DNA from 2 places in the Arthrobacter sp. 179 genome. Region 1 is predicted to be linked to the other one. Evidence: predicted binding sites of a transcription regulator. Region 1 holds the regulator's gene; the other holds the start of a gene.
What was found. Region 1 encodes HrcA, which represses chaperone genes, less so after heat shock. Its sites were predicted from a motif close to TTNGCACTCGNNNNNNNCGAGTGCNAA; they were not measured.
Positions count from the first base shown of each region.

Region 2: a site for HrcA is predicted at 1,712-1,738, ahead of groES (co-chaperone GroES). Genes of this name have one in related genera too.

Region 1 is NZ_JBQSYU010000018.1:15,814-20,231, reverse strand. Features, by position in the region: gene hemW (radical SAM family heme chaperone HemW) at 1-752, shown strand, start outside; gene ACT3UE_RS11390 (DUF4870 domain-containing protein) at 828-1,241, opposite strand; gene ACT3UE_RS11385 (DUF3097 family protein) at 1,339-2,196, opposite strand; gene hrcA (heat-inducible transcriptional repressor HrcA) at 2,376-3,389, shown strand; gene dnaJ (molecular chaperone DnaJ) at 3,449-4,418, shown strand, end outside.
Region 2 is NZ_JBQSYU010000002.1:23,358-27,775, forward strand. Features, by position in the region: gene ACT3UE_RS01775 (hypothetical protein) at 1-1,086, shown strand, start outside; gene ACT3UE_RS01780 (hypothetical protein) at 1,174-1,665, shown strand; gene groES (co-chaperone GroES) at 1,879-2,175, shown strand; gene groL (chaperonin GroEL) at 2,241-3,848, shown strand; gene ACT3UE_RS01795 (acyltransferase family protein) at 4,067-4,418, shown strand, end outside.

The DNA.
Region 1 (4,418 bases):
TTCCCCACGTCTTGAAGACCCTGGACCGCACCCACCGCCCCGAAGGGGTCGGCCAGGCGGTCGCGTGGGCCCGCGAAGCCGGACTGGCCGTCAGCGTGGATCTGATCTATGGGGTTCCGGGGGAGTCACTGGAGGATTGGCGGGCCTCGCTGGAGACGGCCCTGACCTATGACCCCGATCATATTTCCGCCTACGCCCTGATCATCGAGGACGGGACGCGGCTGGCCGCCCAGATTCGTCGCGGCGAAGTCGCCGACATCGATGACGACGACCACGCCGATAAGTATCTGCTGGCCGAGGAACTGCTCACCGCCGCCGGGTTCTCCTGGTATGAGGTCAGCAACTGGAGCCGGAGCGAAGCAACCCGGTGCCGCCACAACATGGCCTACTGGAAGGGTGCCGACTGGTGGGGCGCCGGACCCGGAGCGCATTCTCATGTCGGAGGTCTGCGCTGGTGGAACGTCAAGCATCCTGCGGCCTACCAGCAGCGCATCGACGCCGGGACTTCCCCGGCGGCCGGACGCGAAAGCCCCGATGAGCAGGCGCGTCTGCTCGAGCGGACGATGCTGCTGACCCGGATCGTCGACGGTCTTCCGGTCGCGGAGCTGCCTGCCTCGGGACGCCACGCCGTGGCCGGGCTGATTTCCGACGGACTCATCGAGGGCTCGGCCGCCGTGGGCGGCCGGATCATCCCCACCTTGAATGGCCGTCTGCTGGCCGACGCCATCGTGCGTCGGCTCCTGGACTTCTAGGGGCCCTGCCCCGAACGGAAGCGGGCCCGGGAACCAGGTTCCCGGGCCCGCCCGAACTCCGTACCGGGGCGAGTGCTAATCGATGAGTCTGAGGTTGAAGGGGTAGCGGTAGGGACGACCGCGGTTGACCTCGATCCCGGCGACCACGCCGCTGACGGTGATATAGGTCCACAGCGCGACGGCGATGATGGCGAAGACCCCACCGACCACCGGGATGAACATGAGCAGGTTGGAGATCAGGGCCAGCACCGTCAACGGAAGCGTGAAGTTCAGCGCCTCCTTGGATTCCTGGGCGGTGAAGGCCCCGCGGTCCCGATAGACGAGGTAGATGATCCCCGACGGGATGCATCCCAGGATGCCCCCGAAGTGCGCAATCGTCGCCCACTGGCGATCTTCCGAAGGTGTCAGCGGCAGGGGAGCCGATGACGAACCCTCGAAGCGTCCGGCGTCGGCCGAGCCTTCGCCGGGCTTCTTGCCTGATCCGTTCATCACCAAGTCGTTCCTCCCGTCCAACACGATTTTGCCTAGTTTATCGCCCCCGGGGGCCTCCGGTACCCCTTCGCGGGACGTACGGCGCGCCGAGAGGTCAGTTTCGGCCGGTGGTCAGGAAGTCAATGACCTCTTCGACCCGCCCGAGCAGGCTCGGTTCCAGGTCGGTGAAACTGTTCACCTGGCCCAATAGCCGCCGCCATCCCAGGGCCACATCGGCTTGGCTGGCATGGGCCCACCCCAGACCCTTGAGGATACCTGTCTTCCAATCGGTTCCCCGCGGGATGACCGGCCATGCGGTGATGCCCAGCACCTGCGGGCGGATTGCCTGCCAGACATCGACATAGGGGTGCCCGACGATCAGGACATTGGACCGGGCCCCCGGAACCCGCATGGCCTCGGCGGCGATCTTCTCCTCCTTGGTCCCGGAGACCAGGTGGTCCACCAGGATCCCCAGCTTGCGCTCGGGCCCCGGGGAGAACTCGGCGATCGCCCCCGCCAGGTCATCGACACCATGCAGGGGTTCGACGACGATCCCTTCCACCCGCAGGTCGTGGCCCCAGACCTTTTCGACCAGTTCGGCGTCGTGCTTGCCCTCGACCCAGATCCGGCTGGCCAATGCGGTACGGGCCTTGAGGTTGGAGACCTTCACCGAACCGGAGGCGCTCCGGCCGCCTCCGGCCCCGGGGGCGGCCGCCACGGCCTGTGGTTCGATGACCTCGACCGGCTCGCCTTCGATCAGGAAACCGAAGCCCGTGGGGAAGGACCGGGTCTTGCCCCGACGATCCTCCAGGACGACCAGACGCAGGCCCCCGGAACGTTCGATCCGCACGACTTCACCGACCCAGCCGGATTGCACGTCTTCGAGCAACAGGCCCAGGGCGGCGGGCACCCGGCGCAGCTGGCGGGCTTTCGGTGCCGATAGATTCTGGGCTCCCCACTGGTGGATATCCAATGCTGACACGGCCTTTCACTGGGTCGGGCGGTCGCGAGGAGCGGGCCGCCGGCGCCGATGCGCGCGGCCACCATGCTAACAAGCGGTCATTCGTATTAGACTTAGCACTTAGGCGTGTCGAGTGCTAAGCCACGAGGCCGCAATCCGTCCATCCACCGCGAGACCCACAGGAGGATCGAATGTCAGTACCACGGCGCCTCGAGGTCCTGCGGGCGATCGTCGAGGACTATGTCCATTCCCGGGAACCGGTCGGCTCCAAGGCCCTGGTTGAACGGCACCGGTTGGGCGTGTCGGCGGCCACCATCCGCAACGACATGTCGGCCCTGGAGGAAGAGGGACTGATCATCGCCCCGCACACCTCCTCGGGGCGGATCCCGACCGAACAGGGCTACCGCTACTTCGTGGACCAGATCGACGCCGTCCGCCCCCTCTCCACCGCGGAAAGCCGGGCCATCCACCGCATGCTGGAGGGGACCAACGACCTGGACGAAGTCCTGGAACGCACGGTCCGGCTCCTGTCCCAGCTGACCAACCAGGTCGCCGTGCTCCAGGTGCCGCAGTTTAGCGATGCCACGGTCCGCCACATAGAGTTGGTGGGTCTGGGGTCCGGTCAGGTCCTCACGATCCTGATCACCAACACCGGCAAGGTCGACCAACGGGTGGTCCTGGTCCCTCCGGAGACCAGCGATGAATCATTGGCCGACCTCAAGGCCACGTTCCTGGCAGCCACCTCGGGCCAGCGGATGCAGAGCATCGGTGATCTGGCCCTGGCCGCCTGTGAGAAAATGGTTCCATCCCTGCGCGATTCCGGACGGATCCTGGCCCAGGCCCTGGCTTCGTTGGGGGACAACTCGGTGATCGAGAGGATCATCATGGCAGGGACCGCCAACCTGGCGCGTTCCACCGGGGACTTCCCGTTGACGATCACCCCGGTGCTCGAAGCCCTCGAGGAACAAGTGGTCCTGTTGCGGTTGTTCTCCGAGTTGGAACAGGACGCCCGGGGCATCGCCGTGCAGATCGGACGGGAGAACCCCTACGGCGGCCTGGCCGAGACCTCGGTCGTGGCCACCGGCTACGGCCCCGGTGCCGCGGCCAAGGTCGGGGTCCTGGGTCCCACCCGCATGGACTACCCCACCAGCATGGCGGCCGTACGAGCGGTCGCCCGTTATCTTTCCCGCATCCTGGCCGGCTGACGGACCAGGGCCCGGGGAATAAGCATGTACAGATTGTCGGAAAGGACACAGCACACACTGTGAGCAGCCACTACGAAACCCTCGGCGTCGCGCGCGACGCCTCCGCCGAGGAAATCAAGAAGTCCTACCGGAAGCTCGCCCGCAAGCTCCACCCGGACGTGAACCCGGGCGAGGATGTCTCGGATAGGTTCAAATCCGTCACCCACGCCTACGAGGTCCTGTCGGACCCGCAGAAGCGTGAGATCTATGATGCGACGGGCAATGAGAACGGCACCGCCGGCGGCGGAGGTGGCGGTGGCGGCTTCGGCGGCTTCGGGGACATCTTCGAACAGTTCTTCGGCGGGGGAGCGGCCCAGGGTCCCGCCTCGCGGACCCAGCGTGGACGGGATGCGCTGGTGACCGCCAGCATCGATCTCAAGGACGCGGTCCAGGGGACCGTCTACACCCTCGACATCGAAACCGCGGTCACCTGTGGCGTCTGCCAAGGCACCTGCTGCCAGCCGGGGACCTCGCCGGAGACCTGCACCATCTGCCAGGGGCAGGGCCAGGTGCAGCGTCCGGTCCGCTCCTTCCTGGGCAACATGATGACCATCGAAACCTGCAGCGCCTGCCGTGGCTTCGGCACCACGCTGCCCAGCCCCTGTAACGAATGCATGGGCCAGGGCCGAGTGCGTGAGCGGGTGTCCAAGCAGCTGAAGATCCCCGCGGGCGTGGCCACCGGCACCCGCATCCACCTGGACAGCCAGGGCGAAGCGGGGCCCGGCGGCGGACCGTCGGGCGACCTGTACGTGGAGATCAACGTCAAACGCCATGCGGTCTTCGAACGCGAAGGCAACGATCTCCATGCCACGTTGCGCATCCCGATGACGGCGGCGGCCCTGGGCACCGACATGAAGTTGGAGACCTTCGACGGCGAGCAGGACATCCTGATCGAGCCGGGCACCCAGTCGGCCGATACGGTCAAGCTCTCCCAGCTGGGCGTCCCCCGGCTGCGCGGGGGCAGCCGCGGCGATCTGGTCGTCCACCTGC
Region 2 (4,418 bases), on a different contig from region 1:
GGCATGCTGGGTGGGGTGCCCGGCTCCCATTGCATCGCACACGACCGCGGGGAGGTGGCTGATCGGCCTGCGCGTGGACAATTATTCACGTTCTCCACCGACGAACACACGGTACTGGTTGACCGCTGGTTGTTTTTCGCCGGGGCAAACGCCGTGGAAATCGCAGCCCACTACACCATGGAACAACAGGAGGACATTGCTCCGCTGTTCGCCGAGATCCTTGCCGGGGCGATCATCGATGACGCAGTAGCCGATGGGTCGATGCCCGAACCCCTGCGTGAACCGCCGCTGGACTCGTACCTCCAAGAAACCTCAGGAATCCGTGCCGAAGCCGTGGACCGGGTCTGCCGGATCCAGCCGTATCGACCGGCAGGCCCCGTGTTGACTGATGCGGCCTTCCGTCTGGTCATGGACCATGCCGGGCAGCGTCGGCTGGGGAAGATGCAGGTGATGGCCGCTGCCGGGGAATGTGCCGAACTAGTGGCCGTAGGACTCATGGAGCCTGACGGCACCTTCACCCGTGCCTTCGAGCTGTTGTCGGTTCCCCTAAATTCGGCCCGACGACGGTTTGTCATCGAAGGCCAGTACGGTACCCAAACCACCCAGCTTGATGCTTGGGCAGGGGGAGGAGGGGTGCTGGTGGCCTCGCGGCCCTCACACGCACAACTGGTGCTCGGTGAGACGGAAAGCGCCGTCCCGTCGGGGGCCGTACGCCTGGACGTGATTCGTGAGGGCAGCCTGCCCGGTGCCATCGCTGCCTGGGCCGGCCTGGGGCCCGCGTGGAGCGTGCTGGGAACCGTGGACCAGGTTCCCATGGGGGCCTTTGAAAACCGGGTTGAGGGTTCCGGGGCCCCGCCTGCGGGAGCGGATCGCGCTTTGGAGAGAGCATGGGCCGAACCTTGGTTCGTGTGGCGCTTTCGGATGCCGGATCTGGACATGGAACGGGCGTGGCTTAATGCCGGGGGTGCCGGACACTTTGCGATTGGCCGCTCCCCGGAAGGGACCATGAAGGTCCAGGCAACGCCTTCGGCACATGTCTGGAAAACCATGAGCCAGGAGATCGGGTTGGCTCTTCAACTTCACTAGCTTCCTCAAGGTCCGGGGGCGGCGAACTCCGGATTGTGCTGCGGTACGCTGCGTCCGGAGAAACAGAGAACGACGAGGAAGTGGACGATGTCAGCTGAAGAATGGTCGCCGTGGGTGGCAGCAGCGTTCGGGCTGGTCAACCTGATCGCCGGAATCCAGGCCTATCGTGGCCGATACCAGGCGTGGCTGCTACTCAAAGGCGGTCTGTTCCCGGGCTGGCCGGGACTGGCATCCCTATATCTCGGGGTGGCGTTCACCCTGGTGAGCGTCTCGCCGCTGGTGCTGGACAATGGGTCACCGCTACTCATATTAGCCATCTTTTTCACGCTGTTCCCCTCCTTGGGGATAGGCATCATCGCGATGTTCTGGTTGCCCTCGTTCATGCTTCCCGCCTGGATCAAGGAAACCCGCAGGAAAATACGGGCAGGGGAGGACCAGTACTCACGGGACATGCGTCCTGGCGGTGCCCTGTATCGTCGCCTCGGCGTCGATCCCCGATACCAGCCCGGGGGAAGCGAGGGGCCGCCCCTGGAGAATACCGATGGCGAACGCCCGACCGTGATCCGCCGCGAAGACTAGACCGGCACCGTCCCACCCGATGGAAGGCCTGCCGCCGTCGCACGATTTGGCACTCGCCTTGACCGAGTGCCAGCGACCTCATAGAGTCTGTATTAGCACTCGAAGTCATCGGGTGCTAAAGCCTGAGGTACTTGCCAGCTGGCACCGCGACGACGGTTGGTACACCCCAACGGCCCCGTAACCATTGGTAACTCACGCAAAGGAGAGATCCGCATGTCGGTCTCCATCAAGCCTCTCGAGGATCGCATCGTTGTTCAGCCGCTCGAGGCGGAACAGACCACGGCTTCCGGCCTGGTCATCCCTGACACCGCCAAGGAAAAGCCCCAGGAGGGCAAGGTCGTGGCAGTGGGCCCGGGACGCGTTGACGACAACGGCAACCGCGTTCCCGTCGATGTCGCCGAGGGCGACGTCGTCATCTACTCGAAGTACGGCGGCACCGAGGTCAAGGTCGGCGGCGCCGAGTACCTGGTCCTCTCCGCCCGCGACGTTCTGGCCATCGTCGTCAAGTAGTTCCCGAGCGTGAAGCCCCGGCCCCAGCGGCCGGGGCTTCGCGCGGTGAGCAAGGAGTAGCAAACATGGCAAAGCAGCTTTCATTCAACGACGACGCCCGCAAGGCGCTCGAGGCCGGCATCAACAAGCTGGCCGATACCGTCAAGGTCACGATCGGCCCGCGCGGTCGCAACGTGGTCCTGGACAAGAAGTGGGGAGCCCCCACGATCACCAACGACGGGGTGACCATCGCCCGCGAGATCGAGCTCGACGATTCCTATGAGGATCTCGGGGCCCAGCTCGCCAAGGAGGTCGCCACCAAGACCAACGACGTCGCCGGCGACGGAACCACCACCGCCACCGTGCTCGCCCAGGCCCTGGTCAAGGAAGGCCTGCGCAACGTCGCTGCCGGCGCGGCGCCGGGCGAGATCAAGCGTGGCATCGAGGCCGCGGTCCAGGCCGTGACCGCCCGTCTGGCAGAGAACGCCCGTCCCGTCGAAGGCGAGGACGTGGCCAACGTGGCCGCGATCTCCGCCCAGGACGACGAGATCGGCGAACTGCTGGCCAAGGCGTTCGGCACGGTCGGCGCCGAGGGTGTCATCACGATCGAGGAATCGAACACGACCTCGACCGAGATGAGCATCACCGAGGGCATGCAGTTCGACAAGGGCTACCTGTCCCCGCACTTCGTGACCGACCCGGAGCGTCAGGAGGCCGTCCTCGAGGACGCCATGATCCTGATCCACTCCGGCAAGATCTCTGCCGTGCAGGACTTCCTGCCGCTGCTGGAGAAGGTTCTGCAGGCCAATAAGCCGCTGTTCATCATTGCCGAGGACGTCGAGGGCGAAGCCCTGTCCACGCTGGTGGTCAACAAGCTGCGTGGCACGCTGGGCGTCGTGGCCATCAAGGCTCCGGGCTTCGGCGATCGCCGCAAGGCCATGATGCAGGACATCGCGATCCTCACCGGTGCCCAGGTCGTCTCCCAGGACCTCGGCCTGAAGCTGGACCAGGTCGGCACCGAGGTTCTCGGTTCCGCCCGCCGCATCACGGTCACCAAGGACAACACCACGATCGTCGATGGCTACGGAGACACCGCGGATGTCGATGATCGGGTGGCGCAGCTCAAGGCTGAAATCGGACGCACCGATTCCGAGTGGGACAAGGAAAAGCTCCAGGAACGCCTGGCCAAGCTCTCCGGCGGCATCGGCGTGATCCGTGTCGGCGCTGCTACCGAGGTCGAGCTCAAGGAACGCAAGCACCGCATCGAAGACGCCGTCTCCGCCACGCGTGCCGCGATCCAGGAGGGCATTGTCGCCGGTGGCGGTACCGCCCTGGTCGATGCGCTCTCCGTGCTCGACACCGACCAGAACGTGGCCGCCCTCGAAGGTGATGCCGCCGCCGCGGTGGGCATCGTCCGCCGTGCGCTGGTCCAGCCGTTGCGCTGGATCGCCCAGAACGCCGGCTTCGATGGCTACGTCGTGGCGAACCATGTCTCCGAGTCCGCAGTGAACTCCGGCTTCAACGCCAAGACGGGTCAGTACGAGGACCTGCTGGCCGCCGGTGTCATCGACCCGGTGAAGGTCACACGCTCGGCACTGCAGAACGCCGCTTCGATCGCCGCCCTGGTGCTCACGACCGAGACCCTGGTCGCCGAGAAGCAGGAAGACGAAGACAGCGACGCCCATCAGCACTAGGTTGTCGTAGGACGAATGACCCTCTCCCCGCGCCGTGGTGCGGTGGGAGGGTCATTCACGTTAAGCGCCCGGGCCGCTCCGTGCCGGGGATGCGGGGTTTTGACCGGGTCCGCATGAGTAGTAACGGTTCGGTAACGACGGGCTGCTAAAATGGCTGACGTTGGGCCGGGAAGGGCCCCGTTGGATGCCAGCTACCAGCCACAGGAAGGGGACCAGCCATGTCCGAGCCTCCCCGTGGCCCGGGCGGCACCGCCACCCCGTCGGCGGCGCGGACCCCGGAGGCAGCCCCGGCCGGACCGATCCCGGTCAAACCGCATTACCGCCCCGAGGTCCAGGGGCTGCGCGCCTTCGCGGTGCTCATGGTGGTCACCTATCACGTCTGGTTGGGCCGGGTCTCCGGCGGCGTGGACGTCTTCCTGCTGATCTCCGCGTTCCTGCTGACCTCCTCCTTCGCCTATAAGCTCTCCTCGGGGAAGCCCATCGGCTTGCTGCGGTATTGGCTACACCGGTTCAAATCGCTGCTGCCGGCCGCCGTCGTCGTCCTCCTGGCCGTCCTGGCAGGAACCGCGG